DNA from 4 places in the Turicibacter bilis genome. Region 3 is predicted to be linked to each of the others. Evidence: predicted binding sites of a transcription regulator. Region 3 holds the regulator's gene; each other region holds the start of a gene.
The links. Region 3 encodes Rex, which represses fermentation and respiration genes when NADH is low (regulators of the CRP and FNR family bind a similar motif). Its sites were predicted from a motif close to GTGAANNNNTTCAC; they were not measured.
Positions count from the first base shown of each region.

Region 1 (5,153 bases), 580 kb from region 3:
TCCACCATGATAAGATTCTGGTAAGTAATCAAAGACTAATTTAGCTGATTCTAATGATAATGGAATTGTATATTCTGTTGCTACTGTTGCTACTAATGATTCTAAAGCATGAGTTAATACATCGATACCTGAAGCAGCACATAATCCTTTTGGCATGGATAACATTAAGACTGGGTCAACAATTGCCATTGTTGGAGTTAATTCGTAGTCAGCTAATGGATATTTAATTCCTGTTTCATCATCTGTGATTACAGCGAAAGGAGTGACTTCTGAACCTGTACCAGCTGAAGTTGCAATACATACTAAGCTAGCTTTTTTACCCATTTGAGGGAAGCGATAGATACGTTTACGAACGTCCATGAAACGCATTGCTAGATCTTGGAAGTTAGTTTCAGGGTGTTCATATAATACCCACATAATTTTTGCTGCATCCATAGCAGATCCTCCACCTAAGGCGATGATGACATCTGGTTTGAAGTTGGCCATTGCTTCAGCACCTTTTTTAGCATCTGATAGTAATGGATCTGGATGAACATCTGTGAACATTGTATATTGAATTCCGTAACGATCTAACTCATCCGTGACTTGTTTTGTATATCCTAAATCAAATAACACTTTATCTGTTACAATAAATGCACGTTTTTTACCATCGAAGTTTAAGTCTTCTAATGCAACTGGTAAGCATCCAAATTTATAATAAACTTTTGATGGAACTTTAAACCAAAGCATATTCTCTCTCCTTTTAGCAACCGTTTTAATATTAATTAAATGTTTTGGTCCTACATTTTCTGATACTGAGTTATTCCCCCAAGAACCACAACCTAAAGTTAATGATGGCGCTAAAGCAAAGTTAAAGATATCTCCAATTCCTCCATGTGCTGTTGGTTGATTAATTAAGAATGTTGTTGTACGCATACGAGATGCCATCGCTTGAATATCAGCTTCAGCACGTAACTCATCTGCATAAATAGCTGAAGTATGCCCTAGACCACTATGGTTAACTAATGTTTCAGCCATATCCACTGCTTCCGCATGATTAGATGATTTGTACATTGCTAAGACAACTGATAATTTTTCATGAGCGAATGGTTCCTCTAATGAAGTATCAGTCACTTCACCAACTAAAACTTTTGTATCCTTAGGAACTTCAAATCCTGCTAATTCAGCAATTTTCCATGCTGGTTGTCCAACAATTTTAGCATTTAATGCGCCATTGACAATGATTGTCTTACGAACAGCCTCTAATTGCTCTGGATTTAATAATAAAGCTCCACGCTTTGTAAGTTCAGTCTTAACTGCATCATAGATTGACTCATCAACAATGATTGACTGTTCTGATGCACAGATGACACCGTAGTCAAATGTTTTTGATAATAATAATGAGTTAACAGCCATTGGGATGTTACATGTTTTATGGAAAATAACTGGTGTATTACCTGCCCCTACTCCAATTGCTGGTGTTCCTGAAGAGTATGCTGCTTTAACCATTCCTGGTCCACCCGTTGCTAAGATTAAATCGACTTCACGCATAACTGTATTTGTTAATTCAATACTTGGTGCATCGATCCATGCAATTAATCCTTTTGGAGCTCCTGCTGCTTCAATTGTTTCACGAATCACTTGGGCTGTATAGTTTGTACAATTTTTAGCACGTGGATGGGCTGAAATAACAATTGCATTACGAGTTTTAATTGCCATTAAACATTTAAAACATGCTGTAGATGTTGGATTTGTTGTTGGAATTACTGCTCCGATTACCCCTACTGGCTCAGCAACTTTTTGAATTCCGAACGATAAATCTTCAGATAAAACCCCACATGTTTTTTCATTACGATATTTATTATAGATATATTCTGAAGCGTAATGATTTTTAATAACTTTATCTTCAACTAATCCCATTCCCGTTTCTTCTACTGCCATTTGTGCTAACGGAATACGTAAATTATTAATTGCCATTGCCGCTTTGTAGAATAATTCATCAACTTGTTCTTGTGTAAATGTGGCAAACTCACGTTGAGCTGCGCGCATTGTTTCAAGAGTTGACATTAACTCCTCAACATTTGTAATTTTATTTGTCATTCCGACTCCTCCTCAAGATTGTGAATTCATTCACTTACTTACAACGCTATTATATTACATTGTGAATTATTTGTCTAATGAAAACGGATTGAAAACGTTTATAATTTCACAAATAGTAAATTTTATGATAGAAAGCGTTTTTCACTTATATATTTTACCTTATTTAACTATAAATGTAAAAATATAGATTTTTATTTCTTTCTACATTCGCACCCAAGAAAGATTATAGTTCGACAAAAAATAACTTTAACAGTACAAATTAATCGTTTTATCATTAATATTTTTTTCTAATTGAGGTATATTTTTTTGATTCATAAAATGAACTTAAATACAAAAAAAGCTGGAAGAATATTACTTCTTTCAGCTTTTTATTTATATCAATTAGAATAAATCATTTAATGGACAAGCAGTATTATCTTCTAACTCAATGATTTCACCCGCATGAACTGTAATGATTTCTGTATTATCAATACATTTTTGTACTAATGATTCAAAATCAAAGTTTTGTTCAAATTCAATACATTTTTCAAGCGATGGATTAGTCGCTGGGTGCTCTGGAACAAAGACCGTACAGCAATCTTCATATGGACGAATTGAAATATCATATGTATCGATTTGTTTCGCAATTTCAATAATTTCATTTTTATCAAGTGTAGCAACTGGACGAATAATTGGCATATTCGTTACAGCATTAATTGCATACATACTTGCTAATGTTTGAGAAGCAACTTGCCCTAAACTTTCACCATTTGCTAAAACTAAAATCTCACGTTTTTTAGCAATTCCTTCAGCGATACGATACATCATACGACGCATAACTGTCATTGTATAGCTGCTAGGAATATTCTCATAAATGGCTGTTTGTAATTCCGTGAATGGAACTACATGAACATCAATTGAGTCTACCGGTGCATAATGAGCATTTTTCTCCATTAAGTCTAACACTTTTTGTTTTGAACGAACTGATGTATATGGTGGTGATGCAAAGTGAATCGCTTCAATCTCAACTCCACGTTTTTGCATTAGGTATCCAGCAACTGGACTATCAATTCCACCTGAAATCATTAATAAACCTTTTCCACTAATTCCAACTGGGAACCCACCAAGACCTTTAATGTGATCAGCCATAATGAATGTTCCTTCGCGACGAACTTCAACAAACACCGTCATATCCGGATTATGAACATCCACGCTTAAGTGATCCGTATTAATTAATAAATGTGCCCCTACTCCACGTGAAATTTCACCTGATTGCATTGGGAATTGTTTATCTGAACGTTTTGTTTCTACTTTAAATGTAGTTGGAACTTTTGGTTGTTCATTAATAATCTCTAAAGCTAATGCTTTAATTGCATCAATTTCATTTTCACAACGAGCAGCTAAACTATAAGATTGTAATCCGAAAACTTTATCTAGCTGCTCTGTTACTAATTCTGGCGCTGTCCCATTTAAAATGATATAGAAACGGTCACGTGTCACTTCATATTTTAACTGATCAAGCCCACGTAACTTGCGGCGAATAATTTTGTGTAATGCATTTTTAAAATACTTACGATTTTTTCCTTTAATCGATAATTCACCATAACGGACTAAAATACGGTCATAAATCATTTCATCATTTCCTTCCTCGATAACCTGCTGCGATTTGTAGTACTAGTGTTTTAGTTGTGCCACAACGATTTTTAAAGCTTTAATTAGTCGATCTACTTCCTCCATTGTCGATAGATTAGAGAAACTAACACGTACACTCTCTTGTGCAACCTCATCACTAATCCCTAATGCTAATAAGATACGTGATGCAGTCGCTGATTTAGATGAGCACGCTGATTTTGCTGAGATATAAACATCATATTCCTCAAGCGCATGAACTAACGTTTCACCTTTAATCGGAGCGGCAGCAAAATTGATGATATAAGGCGTTTGATGTTCGTGATTACTATTTACCACTACACCATCAATTTTTCTTAATTCGTTCATTGTATGATCGAATAATTGTTTAACATGTTGGTAGTTTGTTTGCAGTGGCTCTATTGCTAAGCGTAAAGCCTTAGCAAGCGCAACTGCACCCGCTACGTTAATTGTTCCTGAACGAAGGCCATACATTTGATGTCCCCCTGTAATTTCAGGTGTTAAACTTAAATATTGATTCACGATTAGTGCTCCACTTCCTTTTAATCCATGGAATTTATGAGCAGATAATGATAATAAATCAATATTCATTTTATCAATATCAACAGGAATTTTACCCACGCTTTGAACGGCATCAACATGGAATTTTACCTTTGGATATTTTTTTAATAATTGACCAATTTCATAGATTGGAAATACCATTCCCATTTCATTGTTCACATGCATGCATGAAATTAAAATTGTATCTTCACAAATGGCTTCTTGAATTTGCTTTACAATATCAGCATTGCTACCTTTGACGTCAATATATGTAACACGGAACCCTTCCGCTTCTAGTTCCTCAATTGTTTCATGAACTGAGGCATGCTCAACAGGGGTTGTAATAATGTGACGTCCACGATTTTTGTAAGCATGACACAACCCACGAATAGCCAAGTTATTACTCTCAGTTGCTCCTGATGTAAAAATAACTTTGTGTTGTTTCGCATTTAATAGGGATAAGACTTGCTTTTCTGACTGAATTAGTAATTGTTCAGCACGAGCACCAAATGCATGTAACGAACTTGGATTACCCCAAAAATTTTCATTAACTTTCACGAAAGCATTTAAAACTTCTGGATCAACAGGAGTCGTCGCACTATTGTCTAAATAAATCATTTTGATTCTCCTTCCGACATAAACATCTCAGACCCATTTTAAACTTTTAACTCTTACGAACTCTGCTCAGATAAGAGGCAGACGAATTCATTGAATATGAACCTTGTTACTTTATCGTTTCGACATTATATCACATTAAAGCTATAATCTCAAATTGCAACTATTTTCTGAGTTTATGACGTAGAAAATGGTCGTTCTATGATTTGCTTACACTATAAAGTATGAATTTCATCATGAATTTGCTAGAAAAAATTCACTTTTAATAGCAAATCATCTAGATGTTCTTA
Region 1 covers NZ_CP071249.1:2,719,317-2,724,469, reverse strand. Annotated here, with positions in the region: gene adhE (bifunctional acetaldehyde-CoA/alcohol dehydrogenase) at 1-2,079, opposite strand, end outside; gene thiI (tRNA uracil 4-sulfurtransferase ThiI) at 2,461-3,690, opposite strand; gene J0J69_RS13050 (cysteine desulfurase family protein) at 3,733-4,866, opposite strand.
Region 1: adhE (bifunctional acetaldehyde-CoA/alcohol dehydrogenase) is a predicted target of Rex. The motif match lies at 2,100-2,113, and genes of this name have one in related genera.

Region 2 (5,153 bases), 120 kb from region 3:
GGACGTAATGATTTAGATGCTTTATCTTCTTCAGATTTGATTTTTCCTAAGTGAGAGAATAAAATAGCACGTCCACCATTTTCTAAGATGTATTTGATTGTAGGTAATGCAGCTACAATACGGTTGTCATTTGTAATTTTTCCGTCTTTCATTGGTACGTTGAAGTCTACACGTACAAGGACTTTCTTTCCATTTAACTCAACATCTTTAACAGTTTTTTTGTTCATGTGATGAGTCCTCCTTAAATTATTTTTCACAATATTATTTTAACGCTTTTTTACATATAATTCAAACATTACCTTCTATTAAAGCGCTTTTATATAATGGTGAAGCCAATATAAAGCTTCCGCTACTGTGCGCTGTCTTATTTTTTCACGATTTCCATTAAAAATGTATGATTTTAAGAAAATTTGACCGCATACATTAATCGCGATATAAACTAGACCAACTGGTTTTAACTCACTTCCACCACCTGGTCCTGCAATTCCAGTTACACCAACTGTGATATCAGCACCCGTTAACTTTTCTAAATTGAATGCCATATCGTGTGCAATCTCCTCAGAAACTGCGCCAAACTCCATTAAACGATTCACATCAATGTTTAAACGATTTAATTTTGACTCATAACTATATGTCACGATTCCTTCTAAAAAGACGCTAGATGCTCCTGAAACGTTCACAAGAGTCGATGAAAGAAGACCACCACTGCAACTTTCAGCCGTTGCTATTTTTAATTGCTTTTCCTTAAGCAAGCGCACAATTTCTGTTGCAAGATCTGTATTTTGATCTCCAATATAGTAATCCTTCATAATTTCTTTAAACTCTTCATCAAAGGCTCTTAAATCCTCTTCATAAGCATCCACTGTAGAAACAATATAATCTACTTTATCAGGAGCACAATAAGGTGCAATATTTAGATGAGGGTAACGTCCATATAAGTGTAAAATCATTTCTTCTGCATAAGACTCTCCAATTCCACATAAACGGTAGCTATTACTAATCTTACGCTCCTTAATCTGATCAATAAAATAAGGTCTTACACTCTCTGAAAACATTAATTCAAGCTCTGCTGGAGGTCCAGGTAATAGGAAAACTGATTTATTATCCTGCTTTAAAAATAATCCCGGTGCTGTTCCATTATTATTGGGTAAAACTAGTCCTTCTTTAAACTTATAAGCTTGACGATGATTATTATTTGGAATTTCTCTATTGCTACGTCTGAAATACTCACAAATACCTTCATAAATCTCATCGTCATAAACTAGTTCTGTTTTAAAATACTTTGCAACCCCTTCACGTGATAAATCATCTACCGTTGGTCCTAATCCACCAATAGTAATCACTAAATCCGCATAGGTATATGCAATCTCTAACCCTCGAGCAATTTCATCCTCTAGATCAGGAACTACTTGTTGATGAGTTACTTTTCCACCTAACTGTTCTACTTGTTTTGCAATAAAAGCACTATTCGTATTAATCGTTTTACCAGACAGCACTTCATTACCAATCGCTAAAATCGCAACATTCACACCGCTCACCTCTTGTTTAACATGACCTATTTCAGTTTTTTTATTCTAACTTAGAAAAATCCATCTAACTCTATTCTAATGAAAATAATAAAAAAAGCTATCCCGAAATGGGATAGCTTTCCAAAAATATCGCTTAACTAAAATTATTTAATTAAAGAAGCGAAGTATCCTAAAGTACGGATTAATTGGTTAGTGTAAGACATTTCGTTGTCATACCAAGCAGCAACTTTAACTAATTGCTCTCCGTTAACTTCCATAACTTTAGTTTGAGTAGCATCGAATAATGATCCGTAAGAAATTCCGATTACGTCAGCTGAAACGATTTCATCTTCAGTGTATCCGAATGATTCGTTAGCAGCAGCTTTCATTGCTTCGTTGATTTCAGCAGCAGTTACTTTAGTGTTTAAAGTACATACTAACTCAGTTAATGAACCAGTGATTACTGGAACACGTTGAGCTCCACCGTCTAATTTTCCGTTTAATTCAGGAATTACTAAACCGATAGCTTTAGCAGCTCCTGTTGAGTTTGGAACGATTGATGCAGCAGCTGCACGTCCACGACGTAAGTCACCTTTTCCGTGAGGAGCATCTAATGTATTTTGGTCATTAGTGTAAGCATGGATTGTAGTCATGAATCCTTTTTGTACACCATATTTGTCGTTTAATACTTTAGCCATTGGAGCTAAACAGTTAGTTGTACAAGAAGCTCCTGAGATAACTGTTTCAGTTCCGTCTAAGATATCTTGGTTTACATTGTAAACTACAGTTTTGATATCTCCTGTAGCTGGTGCAGAGATAACTACTTTTTTAGCTCCTGCTTCTAAGTGTAATCCAGCTTTTTCTTGAGAAGTGAAGAATCCAGTACATTCTAATACTACGTCTACTCCTAATTCTCCCCAAGGTAAGTCTGCAGGGTTACGCTCAGCAGTTACTTTGATTTCTTTACCGTTAACAACGAAAGCACCTTCTTTAACTTCGATTTCTCCGTTGAAACGTCCTTGAGCTGAATCATATTTGAATAAATGAGCTAATGTTTTAGCATCAGTTAAGTCGTTGATTGCAACTACTTCGAAGTCATTGTTTTCGATCATTAAACGTAAAGCTAAGCGTCCGATACGCCCGAATCCATTAATCGCTACTTTAACAGCCATGTGAAGATTCCTCCTAAGATATTATAAAATTGGTCATTTTTCACATTACGTGTATTTTAACACACATAATATATTGTGAAAAATTACTACATTTTTATTCTAACAATTTGTACCATGATAATCAAGTTATAAACTAATGTAAGCGTTTATAATAACAAATGCTTAACAAAAATGTTTAAGAATTTTTACTTAAAAATGAATATATTACCACTCACAACATTAAAATAGAGTATGGCCGACGCAATGCTATATTTTTTTGTCCAGTTGTGGTAAAATGTGCTATAGAAATTTTTATAAAAAGAGGGGTGCCTTATGAGTAGTTATTTAGTACCGACAGTCATTGAACAAACAGCTCACGGTGAGCGTGCATATGATATTTATTCTCGCTTATTAAAAGATCGTATCATCATGTTAAGTGGTGAAATTAACGATTATACAGCAAACATCGTTGTTGCTCAACTTTTATTCTTAGCTGCAGAAGATCCAGATAAAGATATCAACCTTTATATTAATAGTCCTGGTGGATCAGTTACAGCAGGATTTGCTATCTTTGATACAATGAACTACATCAAATGTGATGTATCAACAATCTGCGTTGGGATGGCAGCGTCAATGGGTGCTTTCTTACTTTCAGCGGGTGCTAAAGGTAAACGCTATGCTTTACCTAACAGCGAAGTCATGATTCATCAACCACTTGGTGGAGCACAAGGACAAGCCACTGAAATTGCCATTGCTGCAAAACACATTTTAAAAACTCGTGATAAATTAAATAACATCTTATCTGCTCAAACAGGTCAACCACTTGAAAAAATCGAGCAAGATACTGAACGAGATAACTTCATGTCAGCTGAAGAAGCTGTAGCTTACGGTTTAGTTGACCAAGTTGTTGTTCGTCCAGTGGACATTTCAGCAGATAATAAATAATTCAAAAAGTAGAGATTAAATTCTCTACTTTTTTTGCTAGAAAGCTAAAATATAGACTCTAAACAAGATAAAATAAATCTAAGTAATAATAACCCAATCATAACATCAAAAAATATACTAAACATATCTATTTTCTTCAATTTTTTCATTCTATCTCTTAACTGATTAAAGTTGACTTTAAGCAATTTTAAAGATGAGATATTACAATTTGTTCTCCTTTCATGAATCCATCTAATGAAACATTAAAGAAATCACTGAAAAGAATTAAACGATGAAAATCAGGATAAGAAATGCTATTTTCCCACTTAGAAATAGTTTGTCTCGATGTATTTAAAAGTTCCCCTAATTCATCCTACGATAATCCTCTTCACTTCGTTAAATCCAATAACCTATCATTAAACTTCAATAGGAATCCCTCATTTCTAAAAATTGTTGATACAGCAATAACATTCATCTTAGCTCCCCCTCCATCAATAGTTATTTACAATCTTTCAATTTTTTAACCATTATATATTTTCCATCTAAAAAAAGAGATTTCATAAGTGAAATCTCTTTTTCATGGCTATATTTTAAGAAGTATTGTCATTAAACAAGGAAATCCAAACGTTAACTAGCGTAAGGAATTCTTAATCTATTAAGTTGTTTAAACAACCTCTGTCTCCAAATCAACATTTGTCTAAAACATAGCTTTTTCATTTTTAATAGTTAAGTTACCGCTTAGGCTTTTGTTCCTTTCGCTCCTTTTGTTCCTGCACCCTGTAAAGCAAGAACGTTAGATTCGAATGAGAATGTTAAGCTTTCACGTTCACGTTGACGTTTTAATGCTAATTCCACTAAGCTAGTCATTAATTCTGTGAAGTTACGGTCTGTTTTTTCCCATAAGTAGAATGATAATGATCCTGGAATTGTATTAATTTCGTTAACATATACTTCATTATTTTCAGCATTGATTAAGAAGTCGATACGAGCAACCCCTGCACTTCCTAACACGCGGAATGTTTGTACCGCAAGATCTTGAACGTATTTTGTTCCTTCATCCGTTAAACGAGCAGGGATAATACGATTTGTACTTGCCATCCCTTGAGATTTAGTTCCTCCAGTTTTAGCACCTTTAGAACCTCCTCCCCCCTCATATTTATCACGGAAGCTTAAAAATTCATCAGAACCCATAACTTCTTCTAAAACAGAAGGTTTAGCAGAAGAGAAATCTCCGATAACCGAACAGTTAACCTCAACTAATTGAGTAACCATTTCTTCAACGATGAATTTTTTATCATAGCTAATTGCTTCTGTAATTCCTTCTTCTAATGACGCACGGTCATTTGCTTTAGAAATTCCAACACTTGAACCTAAGCTAGCAGGTTTAATCATAACTGGATATGTTAATTTTTCTTCAATAGCATCTAAACAAGCTTCTTGGTCAGCAAACCAATCTGATGAATAATACCACACATAGTTTGTAATCGGTAATCCTGAATCACGTAAAATGTTTTTCATAAACACTTTATCTTGACCAACAGCAGCGGCAGCTACCTCACATCCCGAATAA
Region 2 covers NZ_CP071249.1:2,019,189-2,024,341, reverse strand. Annotated here, with positions in the region: gene J0J69_RS09800 (phosphoglycerate kinase) at 1-227, opposite strand, end outside; gene J0J69_RS09795 (competence/damage-inducible protein A) at 306-1,529, opposite strand; gene gap (type I glyceraldehyde-3-phosphate dehydrogenase) at 1,673-2,680, opposite strand; gene clpP (ATP-dependent Clp endopeptidase proteolytic subunit ClpP) at 2,993-3,604, shown strand; partial or broken gene J0J69_RS13545 (helix-turn-helix domain-containing protein) at 3,792-3,941, opposite strand; gene J0J69_RS09780 (D-alanine--D-alanine ligase family protein) at 4,322-5,153, opposite strand, start outside.
Region 2: gap (type I glyceraldehyde-3-phosphate dehydrogenase) is a predicted target of Rex. The motif match lies at 2,730-2,743, and genes of this name have one in related genera.

Region 3 (5,153 bases):
TTGTGTGTCCAGGTAGACTTCTTCTTGGAAAAGCTCAGCTTTTTTATATTCAAGTTCTTCTTCATAGGCGGCGATTTTTGATTCGATGTCCTCTAGTTGACGTTTACGCTGTTGTTCTAATCGTCGCTGTTCTTTTTGTTTTTGGTAATCTGTTACATTGTTAGTTGTTGTTGTATTTGACTCCTCAGCTAATTTAGCTGCTTCTAGCTCAGCCAATTGTTGTTTCTTCTCCATATAATCTGAGTAGTTTCCTAAGTATGATACTACACCATGTGGAGTAACTTCTAAAATGCGGGTTGCGATTTTATCGATGAAGTAACGGTCATGGGAGATGAAGAAGACTGTTCCTTCATAGTCTTCTAGTGAAAGTTCTAGCATTTCTTTACTATCAATATCTAAGTGATTAGTTGGCTCATCTAGAAGTAAGAAGTTATTTTTTTGAAGCATGAGTTTACAAAGTGTTAGTCGAACCTTTTCACCACCAGACAGTTGGTTAACTGTCTTAAAGACGTCATCTCCTGTAAACAGGAAGTTTCCAAGTAATGTACGAATATCTTTTTCTAGTCGCGTCGGGAAGTAGTTCCAAACTTCATTTAAGACGGTGTTATTAGAAGTTAGGTTTGCTTGCTCTTGATCAAAGTATCCCATGTCTAGGCTTTTACCGTAGTAAACTTCTCCCCCTAACTTTGGTAAGTCACCTGCTACTGTTTTAAGGATGGTAGATTTTCCGATTCCATTTGGCCCAATTAAAGCCACACGATCTAGACGATTAATTTGGAAGTCTAGATGATCTGAGATGATTTGATCTGGGTATCCAACTGTTAAATCTTCTACTTTTAGGACGTCATTTCCGCTTCGGCGGTCAATTTCAAATGTAATACCGATTGATTTATCGTTGATTTTAGGGATTTCAATACGCTCCATTTTATCTAATAGCTTACGGCGTGATTGAGCACGTTTTGTTGTTGAGGCACGGACGATGTTTCGACTAATGAAGTCTTCCATTTTTGAAATCTCTTTTTGTTGTTTTTCGTATTGCTTCATGAGGGATGCATAGGAAACTGCCTTTTGATCTATATAATCTGAGTAGTTTCCTTTGTACTTCGTACATTTTCGATACTCAATTTCATAGACCGTTGTTGCAATCTGATCGATAAAATAGCGGTCATGTGAGACGATAACTACGGCACCTGAATATTTTTTTAGGTATCCTTCCAACCATTCGATTGTATCGATGTCTAAGTGGTTAGTAGGCTCATCGAGAATTAGAACATCTGGTTTTTGAAGAAGGAGTTTGGCAAGAGCCAATCTTGTTTTTTGTCCTCCACTTAAGTTTGAGATTTTTTGGTCAAAGCCAATCTCATTGAATTTAAATCGATTGAGAATATTATTGATTTCAGATTCGTAAGTATAACCACTCATTAATTCAAAGCGATGATTTAAGTTTTGATATTGTTCAATAATTCTTAAGTATTGTTCGCTGCTTGGGTCTTCTTCAGCCATTTTAAGGCTTAGCTCTTCAAGCTGGCCTTTTAGTTTGATTGTTTCAGCGAAGACGCTTAACATTTCATTATAGATGGTGTCATTTGAATTAACGTGGCTTGATTGGGCAAAATAGCCTAGGACGACACTTTGTGGCTTGTGGATTTCTCCACTATCGAAGTCGATTTCATCAGCAATCATTTTTAATAGTGTTGATTTACCGGCACCATTACGTCCAACAACGGCAATACGCTCCCCTTTTTTGACTTCAAATTGCACATTTTCAAGAATGGGAGTTCCTGAATAGAGCTTTGTCAATTTGCTAGTTTGTAATAAGATCATTTTGTTTCTCCTTTATATATTAACTTATCAGTAGATATTCGGATTTTATTGTATTTATTTATAAGTATAATGCTTAAAGAAGAGATAAGCAACGGACACTGGATGAAATAATAGTCGAATTTTAAAACAATTTAACATATAGATGTTTTATGCTTCTGACAGTATTCACATTGAATTATTTTCATGTTATTATTGAAATATGGTAAAGGAGGTTTTCTATGTTATCAAATATTCCAAATGCAACGATTAAAAGGTTAGCACTTTATCGTCGCTGTTTCGTTGAATTAGATGAAATGGGCGTTAAACGAATTCAGTCAGGTGAATTAAGCCAAAAAATAGGGATTGATTCTGCTACTATTCGACGTGATTTTTCATATTTAGGTGAATTAGGTCGTCAAGGATATGGATATGAGGTACGCGTTGTTTTAGAGGCATTTAATAATTTATTGAAAACAGAGGATGCACAGAGCTGTGTTTTAATTGGGGTCGGAAACTTAGGGCGTGCACTATTAAAGTATTTTAGCTCAGATAAGTTTAAGAAACGTGTATTTAGAACACCAGTTAACTTAATTGCAGGGTTTGATACAGATGAAAGCTTAGTTGGACAATGTGTAGGTGAATTGCCTCTTTATCATTTAAATGATTTAAAATCGTATATTGAAGAACACCGTGTTACTTATGTTATTTTAACAGTACCACCGACAGTTGCTCAAAGTGTTGCAACATCATTAGAAGGGTTAGGTATTAAAGGTATTTTAAATTTATCTTCTACAGTGATTAATGTGAGTGAAGACATTACCGTTCATGAAGTAGATTTAAATATGGAGTTAGAGACATTATTCTTCTATGTTTTTCAAAAAGAACAAGCAAAACATTAGTACTTTTTAAATTTCGTCCGTTATAAGCTTATAATCAATTGATTATAAGCTTTTTTTCTTTTTACAGGCGATGAATAATGGTAAAATAATGTTATTTTATTGAAAACTATTCAATACATCAGTATAATTATGAGCGATGATAGCGTTTGTCAAACTTAATGGTGATTTTATAACATCAATTAAGGTCATACTAACGATGTCAAATATAATATTCAAGACGTTGCATTCGAAAGAAGCGACAGTGGAGGAGAAGAAAAATGAATCAATCAAGAAAGAAAACCAAGTTTTTAGTTTTACTAACGATGTTTTGTAGTATTCAAGTTGTTTTAATGTTAACACCACTTGGATATATTCCATTAGGCCCAGTTCGTGCCACAACCATGCATATTCCAGTTATTTTAGCAGGAATTTTATTGGGAGTCAAAGGTGGAGCTATTACAGGATTAGTTTTTGGATTGAGTAGTGTGATTATTAATACGATTACCCCAACGATTACATCATTTGTATTTACCCCATTTTATTCATTAGGTGAATATCATGGAAACTTCATGAGTTTAGTTATTGCTATTGGTCCACGTGTCTTACTTGGGGTATTAGCTGCAGTGATTTATCATTGGTTTAAAAATAAAAATAATAAAATGAGATTATTCGGTAGTGGAGTTACGGCTTTAGTTTGTACGTTAATTCACTCCATTTTAGTGCTTGGAATGATCTACTTATTCTTTGGTCCAAGTTATGCAGCAGCCAAAGGAGTTGAAGTTTCAGCTTTATTTGGCTTATTACTAGGAATCATTACGACAAATAGTGTACTGGAAGCCATCTTAGCTACATTAATTATTGCACCATTAACGAAGGTGTTAGAACCAATTACGAAGAAGGTGATTTAGTTGAACAAAAAGACTATTGTATTGGGAGTTTGTGGGGGAATTGCAGCTTATAAAAGTGCACAACTTGCAAGTAGTCTATATAAAAAAGGTTATGATGTTCATGTCATTATGACGAAAAATGCTACAGAATTTATTACACCGATGACATTTGAAACATTAACTCATAATCGTGTATCTGTTGGAACGTTTGATCGCAATTTCCAGTATGATGTGAATCATATTTCATTAGCTAAGCGCGCAGATTTATTTGTTGTGGCTCCAGCTTCAGCAAATTGTATTGCGAAGTTTGCTCATGGATTAGCGGATGATATGTTGACGACAACGTTTTTAGCCGCGTCTTGCCCAAAACTCATTGCACCTGCAATGAATACAGGAATGTTAAATAATCCAATCACACAGCATAATATTGAGATTTGTAAAAAATATGGAATGACTTTTGTTGAATCAGATAGTGGTTATTTAGCATGTGGAGATGTTGGGAAAGGTCGTTTGGCAGAAATCGAGGATATTGAAGATGCGATTGAAAGTTTATTAGTTAAGGACAAGCCTTTAAAAGGAATGAAAGTTGTCGTAACCGCAGGACCCACTCAAGAAGATTTAGATCCAGTTCGTTTCATGACGAATCATTCAAGTGGGAAGATGGGGTATGCAGTGGCACGTGCTGCTCGTAATTTAGGTGCGGATGTGACGTTAGTAACTGGGCCTGTTTCATTAAGAAAGCCAGTTTTCATGGATGTTGTTGAGGTTAGAACAGCAATTCAAATGTTTGAAGCAGTTGAGGCTCTAAAAGATGAGTATGATATTTTAGTGAAGTCAGCAGCCGTTTCAGATTACCGAGTGGAGCGTGTGAGTGATCATAAAATGAAAAAGCAAGGTAATCAGTTGACGATTGATTTTGTAACCAATCCAGATATCTTAGCTCATATGGGGCAGCTAAAAAAGGCGAATCAAGTTGTTTGTGGGTTTGCTATGGAGACTCAAGATTTAGTTGAGAATGCTACGAAGAAGTTAGTGAATAAAGGTGCTGACTTGATTGTTGCAAATCAGTTAAATGAAGATGCAGCGGGATTCAAAAAGGATACGAATGTGGTGACGATTTTAACGGGTGAGGGGATAACGAAGTTAGATGTCATGTCTAAAGAAGCACTTGGTTATGAGATTATGAATCGTTTATTACAGATTTTAGTGAAGAAAAGAGGGATAGTATGTTAGTCGTTATTGATGTAGGAAATACGAATATTACACTAGGAGTTTATGACCAGGATGAATTAATTGCAAATTTTCGGCTAACGACTAAATTGCAACGAACATCAGATGAATTTGGAATTACGTTATTTTCATTCTTCCAAACAAAGAATATTGATCCAAAGGGGGTTGAGGATGTTTTAATCTCTAGCGTTGTGCCTAAGATTATGCATTCTTTAACAAATGCTATTCGTAAGTATTTTAATATTGAACCAATCATTGTCGGCCCAGGTATTAAGACCGGTATTAGTGTGAAAACTGAAAATCCAAGAGAGGTGGGAGCTGATCGTATTGTTGATATTGCAGCAGCATATCATAT
Region 3 covers NZ_CP071249.1:2,141,432-2,146,584, forward strand. Annotated here, with positions in the region: gene J0J69_RS10380 (ABC-F family ATP-binding cassette domain-containing protein) at 1-1,824, opposite strand, end outside; gene J0J69_RS10385 (redox-sensing transcriptional repressor Rex) at 2,043-2,702, shown strand; gene J0J69_RS10390 (ECF transporter S component) at 2,960-3,589, shown strand; gene coaBC (bifunctional phosphopantothenoylcysteine decarboxylase/phosphopantothenate--cysteine ligase CoaBC) at 3,590-4,801, shown strand; gene J0J69_RS10400 (type III pantothenate kinase) at 4,795-5,153, shown strand, end outside.

Region 4 (5,153 bases), 940 kb from region 3:
CTTTTTATAAATCGTATCAACCTAAGACGAAATCATTTTTAAGTTTATATGAACAACATGCGCAACAAATTACCGATCCGAAATTAAAGAAAGAAGCGTTAGCGAGTCTTTCAAAAAAAGCTTTTCATTGCTATGGAGCATCTTTTTATGCAGCCTTAGTAAGTGAAGAGTATCAAGCCGATTATTTAAAATTTATGACGGCTTATCAGACGATGTGTGACTATTTAGATAATTTAGTCGATCAAACAAATGTTATTAATGAAACGAATTTTCGTCGTTTACATCAGTCGTTATTAGATGTCTTTAAACTAACTCCTCATGCTCCAAATTATTATCAGTATCAAACACAGCAACTCGATGGAGGCTATTTGAATATGCTTGTCCGCTTGTGCCAAGAATCATTAAAAAAGATTCCTCACTATTCGCTTTATGCTTCTTGGCTTGGTCGCTTAGCTGGATTGTATGTAGATTTACAAGTTTATAAGCATTTAAAAGTATCAGAGCGGGAAGTTCGATTAATTCAATTAAGAAGTCAGCAAAAACGATTAGCAGGTGATTTAACTTGGTTTGAGTTTGGTGCAGCCTGTGGTTCAACACTTGGAATTTTTACGATGGTGGCTTATGCGATGAATCAAGACCGTTATCAAATCCAACCTGAGTGTATTTTTCAAGCAATGTTTCCAGCGGTGCAAGAACTTCATATTATGCTTGATTATCTAATTGATTTAGAGGAAGATATCGAAGAAGGAGAACTTAATTTCTTTTCTTATTATCATAACTTTGAAGAGGGAATTTATCGGATTCTTGACGTTTACTACGAGGCCCAACAGCAGATAAGGCTCTTACCGGAGAAAGGATTTCATCAAACGATTAATGATGGACTCTTCGCATTATACTTAGCAGAAGGTGTGAAGAAAAATCCTCAACTTCGTATCGTTCAAAAACAAATCATTAAAAAACTCGGTTTTCGTGCCCGCTTTTTATTCCATCATACGAGAAAGTTTGTAAAGTAATCATGAATGTATAGGTATATGGGTAGTGGTATTTTCTGAAGTTTTATTTCTTTTATCATTACAAATTAAGGAACAAAAAAAGCTACTATTAAAGTAGCTTTTTTAATGTAGTTTTTCGATGGCGACAATGAATGGAGCCGTTGGTCGGTTAATGAATTGGTACGTTAAGACTTGAGTTGTTTTAGTATCTAGTGTTTCAAAACACTGCTCTAGATAGTGGCGTTCCACTTTTCCTTCCTCATGTCCATGATACACAACTAAAATAATAATTCCATTTTTCTTTAATAAGCTTAAAATGTCAGTGACAGCTTTCCATGTCGTTTCACCATGAGTCGTAATACTTTGATCACTACCAGGAAGGTAACCTAGATTAAAAATCGCCGCGCTAATTGGTTGCTGCACATAGTTTAGGACATGTTGATGTCCATCATGAATTAAAGTTACATGGTTAATATCAGCTTCTTTTAACTTAGTTTGCGTGCTTTGAATGGCTTCTTCTTGGACATCAAAGCTATAAACATGGCCTGACTCACCAACAAGTTCTGCTAAAAATAACGTATCATAACCATTACCAGCTGTTCCATCAATCGCAACATCACCTGGTTTTAAAGCTTTTTCTAATAAATTTTTTGAAAAGGGAAGAACGCGTTCTAATGTTTGTGCCATCTTAGTTTTCCTCCGGTTTTTGATAAAGTCGCCCTTGGTACGTGTTACGCTCTTTTAAGCGATCATCAATTGCATTTAAAACTTCCCATTTTTTTAAACTCCACATCGGTCCAACTAATTCTTCACGAACGGCATCACCTGTTAAACGATGGATAACCATTTCAGGGGGTAAGATTTCTAATTGATCAACCACTAAGTCGATATACTCATCTTTCTCCATGAGTGTTAACATCCCTTTGTCTAACATTTTGTGCATTGGTGTTCCTTCAATGACGTGAAGTAAATGAATTTTGATCCCTTGGACATCAAGTCCTGCTACAGCTTTCGCCGTTTCTAACATCATTTCATGTGTTTCACCTGGTAATCCATTAATGATATGAATGATAACGTCGATATTTTTCGCGCGAAGTTTGTTAACTCCTTCGACTAATGTTTGATAATCATGTCCGCGGTTAATAAGTTTTCCTGTTTTATCATGCATTGATTGAAGCCCAAGTTCTACCCATAAATCGACTTCTTTGTTTAATTCACCTAAGTAGTCGACGACATCATCTGGTAAACAGTCAGGACGTGTCCCAATTGAAAGAGCGACGATATTAGGATCACATTCTAGCACAGCTTCGTATTTACGTTTTAAGACTTCAAGTGGTGCATGTGTATTTGAGAAAGCTTGGAAATAGGCGATGTATCCTGCTTCAGGCCATTTTTGATGCATCATCTCTTTGACTTGATTAAATTGAGTTTTTAAGTTGTCTTCTGGATTTCCAGCAAAGTCACCACTACCTTTGGTACTACAGAACGTACATCCACCGTATTTAACCGTTCCATCAATATTTGGGCAAGTAAATCCAGCATTAATCATGACTTTGAAGATTTTTTGGTTATATTTTTCACGTAAATGATAGTTTAATGTATGGTATCGTTTATCAGCATAGCTGTATGGAAACGGATTGTTCATCTATCTATTCCTCCTGTTTTTAGTATATTCTTTTTATCAAATCAATCACGAATGAATCATTTAAGATAGTCCTTTAAAATGATGAGGATTGTGGTATGTTGTTTGTTTATCGTCTTTTATTTTATCATAGATGTGAATTAGTGGCACGAGATATTGTTTTATGACGTTTTTTTATAAAAAATCTTGTTTTTTGTGAAAGGTTTGATATAATTTTTCTAGAATAAACTTATATGAACCGTGAAGAGGACTAGTAGTAAGTTGGGACTATTGTAGAGAGCGAATGGTTGGTGTAAATTCGTATAGAACACTTATGAACTCACCTCGGAGTTGCAATTGTGAAATTTAAGTAATGATTGCCGTATTCTTGCGTTAAAAGATGAGAGAGGTAAGAGACTACTTTTTTTAGACTCTTGCAACTAAGGTGGTACCGCGTAATTTACGTCCTTAGAATAGAAATATTCTAAGGACTTTTTTTGTTAGTTCAACGATCTGCTTTAGTGGATTAATTCAACTATATGTATAGCGAAGTAGTTGGACTCTTAGCTTTCCCTCCTTTGATGGGAAGAGGGTGTTCTCTTTAACTTTTTGAGTGAGGGATAAAAGATTTTTCTTACCCCATCTTTATTAAAAAGAATAAGATATAGGTTTATGGAATTTAATCCATTATTTTGTATTAATGAATAATTTATATCGATTCGTCACAAATTATTCATAATATTTGGTTTTATTTTAGTGAAGTGTTTACTTCATCATTTAAGAAAAGAAAGCAGTATTTAAATTTTCTTAATGAATAGTAGACTCACCTACAAATTTAAGATTACCCCAGCAGTGGAGGATACCTGCTTCGCAGGCCGGGGGCCCGGAGGTAGAATTATGGCATTTGATCACAAACAGATTGAACAAAAGTGGCAAAATTATTGGCTAGAAAATAAGACATTCAAAACGTCTGAAGATAAGTCAAAACCTAAGTATTATGCATTAGATATGTTCCCTTATCCATCTGGAGCGGGACTTCACGTCGGTCATCCAGAAGGATATACAGCAACTGATATTGTTTCTCGTATGAAACGTATGCAAGGGTACCGTGTCTTACATCCAATGGGATGGGATGCATTCGGTTTACCAGCTGAGCAATATGCATTAAATACAGGAAATGACCCTCGTGAATTTACGGATATTAACATTAATACATTCCGTAAACAAATTCAATCATTAGGATTCTCATATGATTGGGATAAAGAGTTAAATACAACCGATCCAAAATATTATAAATGGACACAATGGATTTTCACCCAATTATATAACATGGGATTAGCTGAAATTAAAGATATTGAAGTTAACTGGTGTGAAGGGTTAGGAACAGTTTTAGCAAATGAGGAAGTTTTAAATGTTGATGGGAAAATGGTCTCTGAACGTGGGGAACATCCTGTAATCAAGAAACCAATGAAACAATGGGTGCTTAAAATTACACATTATGCTGAACGATTACTTGAAGATTTAGAAGGGTTAGACTGGACAGAAAGCATTAAAGATATGCAACGTAACTGGATCGGTAAGAGTGAAGGAGCGTTAATTAACTTTAAAGTTAATGGAACAGAACATTCATTTGATGTGTTTACAACACGTCCTGATACGGTATTCGGTGTAACATACGTTGTTTTAGCACCAGAACATCCATTAGTAAATGAAATTACAACGCCTGAATGTAAAGAAGCGGTTGTTGCTTATCAAGAAGCTGCAAAAGCAAAATCTGATTTAGAGCGTACAGAATTAAATAAAGAAAAATCAGGTGTGGCAACAGGAGCTTACGCAATTCATCCAATTACAGGAGCTCAAGTTCCAGTTTGGATCGGAGATTATGTTTTAGCAAGCTACGGAACAGGAGCTGTTATGGCAGTGCCTGCACACGATGAGCGTGACTACGAATTCGCTAAGAAATATGACTTAACAATTAAGCAAGTCATTGAAGGGGATATCACAGAAGGTGCCTTCACTGGAGATGATGCTCACATCGAATCAGACTTCATTAATGGAATGAACAATGCAGATGCTAAAGCTGCTGTTATTGAATGGTTAGAAGCAAACGGTGCTGGATCTCGTAAAGTTAACTATAAACTACGTGACTGGTTATTCTCTCGTCAACGTTATTGGGGAGAACCATTCCCAGTGATTATGTGGGAAGATGGAACAATGTCTGTTTTAGAAGCCGATCAATTACCACTTGAATTACCAGTGATGGATAACATCAAACCATCTGGAACAGGTGAATCTCCACTTGCTAATGCAAAAGAATGGTTAGAAGTTGTACGTGAAGATGGAGTAAAAGGTCGTCGTGAAACAAATACAATGCCACAATGGGCTGGAAGCTGCTGGTACTACATTGGCTATATCTTAAAACAAGGTGAAGACTATGTTGGATTAAATACAGAAGAAGCCAAACAATTATTAAAAGAATGGTTACCAGTTGATTTATACATCGGTGGAGCAGAGCATGCTGTATTACACTTATTATACGC
Region 4 covers NZ_CP071249.1:1,202,795-1,207,947, reverse strand. Annotated here, with positions in the region: gene J0J69_RS05925 (DUF2600 family protein) at 1-1,013, shown strand, start outside; gene mnmM (tRNA 5-(aminomethyl)-2-thiouridylate-methyltransferase MnmM) at 1,116-1,679, opposite strand; gene mnmL (tRNA modification radical SAM protein MnmL/YtqA) at 1,681-2,637, opposite strand; T-box leader at 2,866-3,086, shown strand; gene leuS (leucine--tRNA ligase) at 3,511-5,153, shown strand, end outside.
Region 4: mnmL (tRNA modification radical SAM protein MnmL/YtqA) is a predicted target of Rex. The motif match lies at 2,830-2,843, and genes of this name have one in related genera.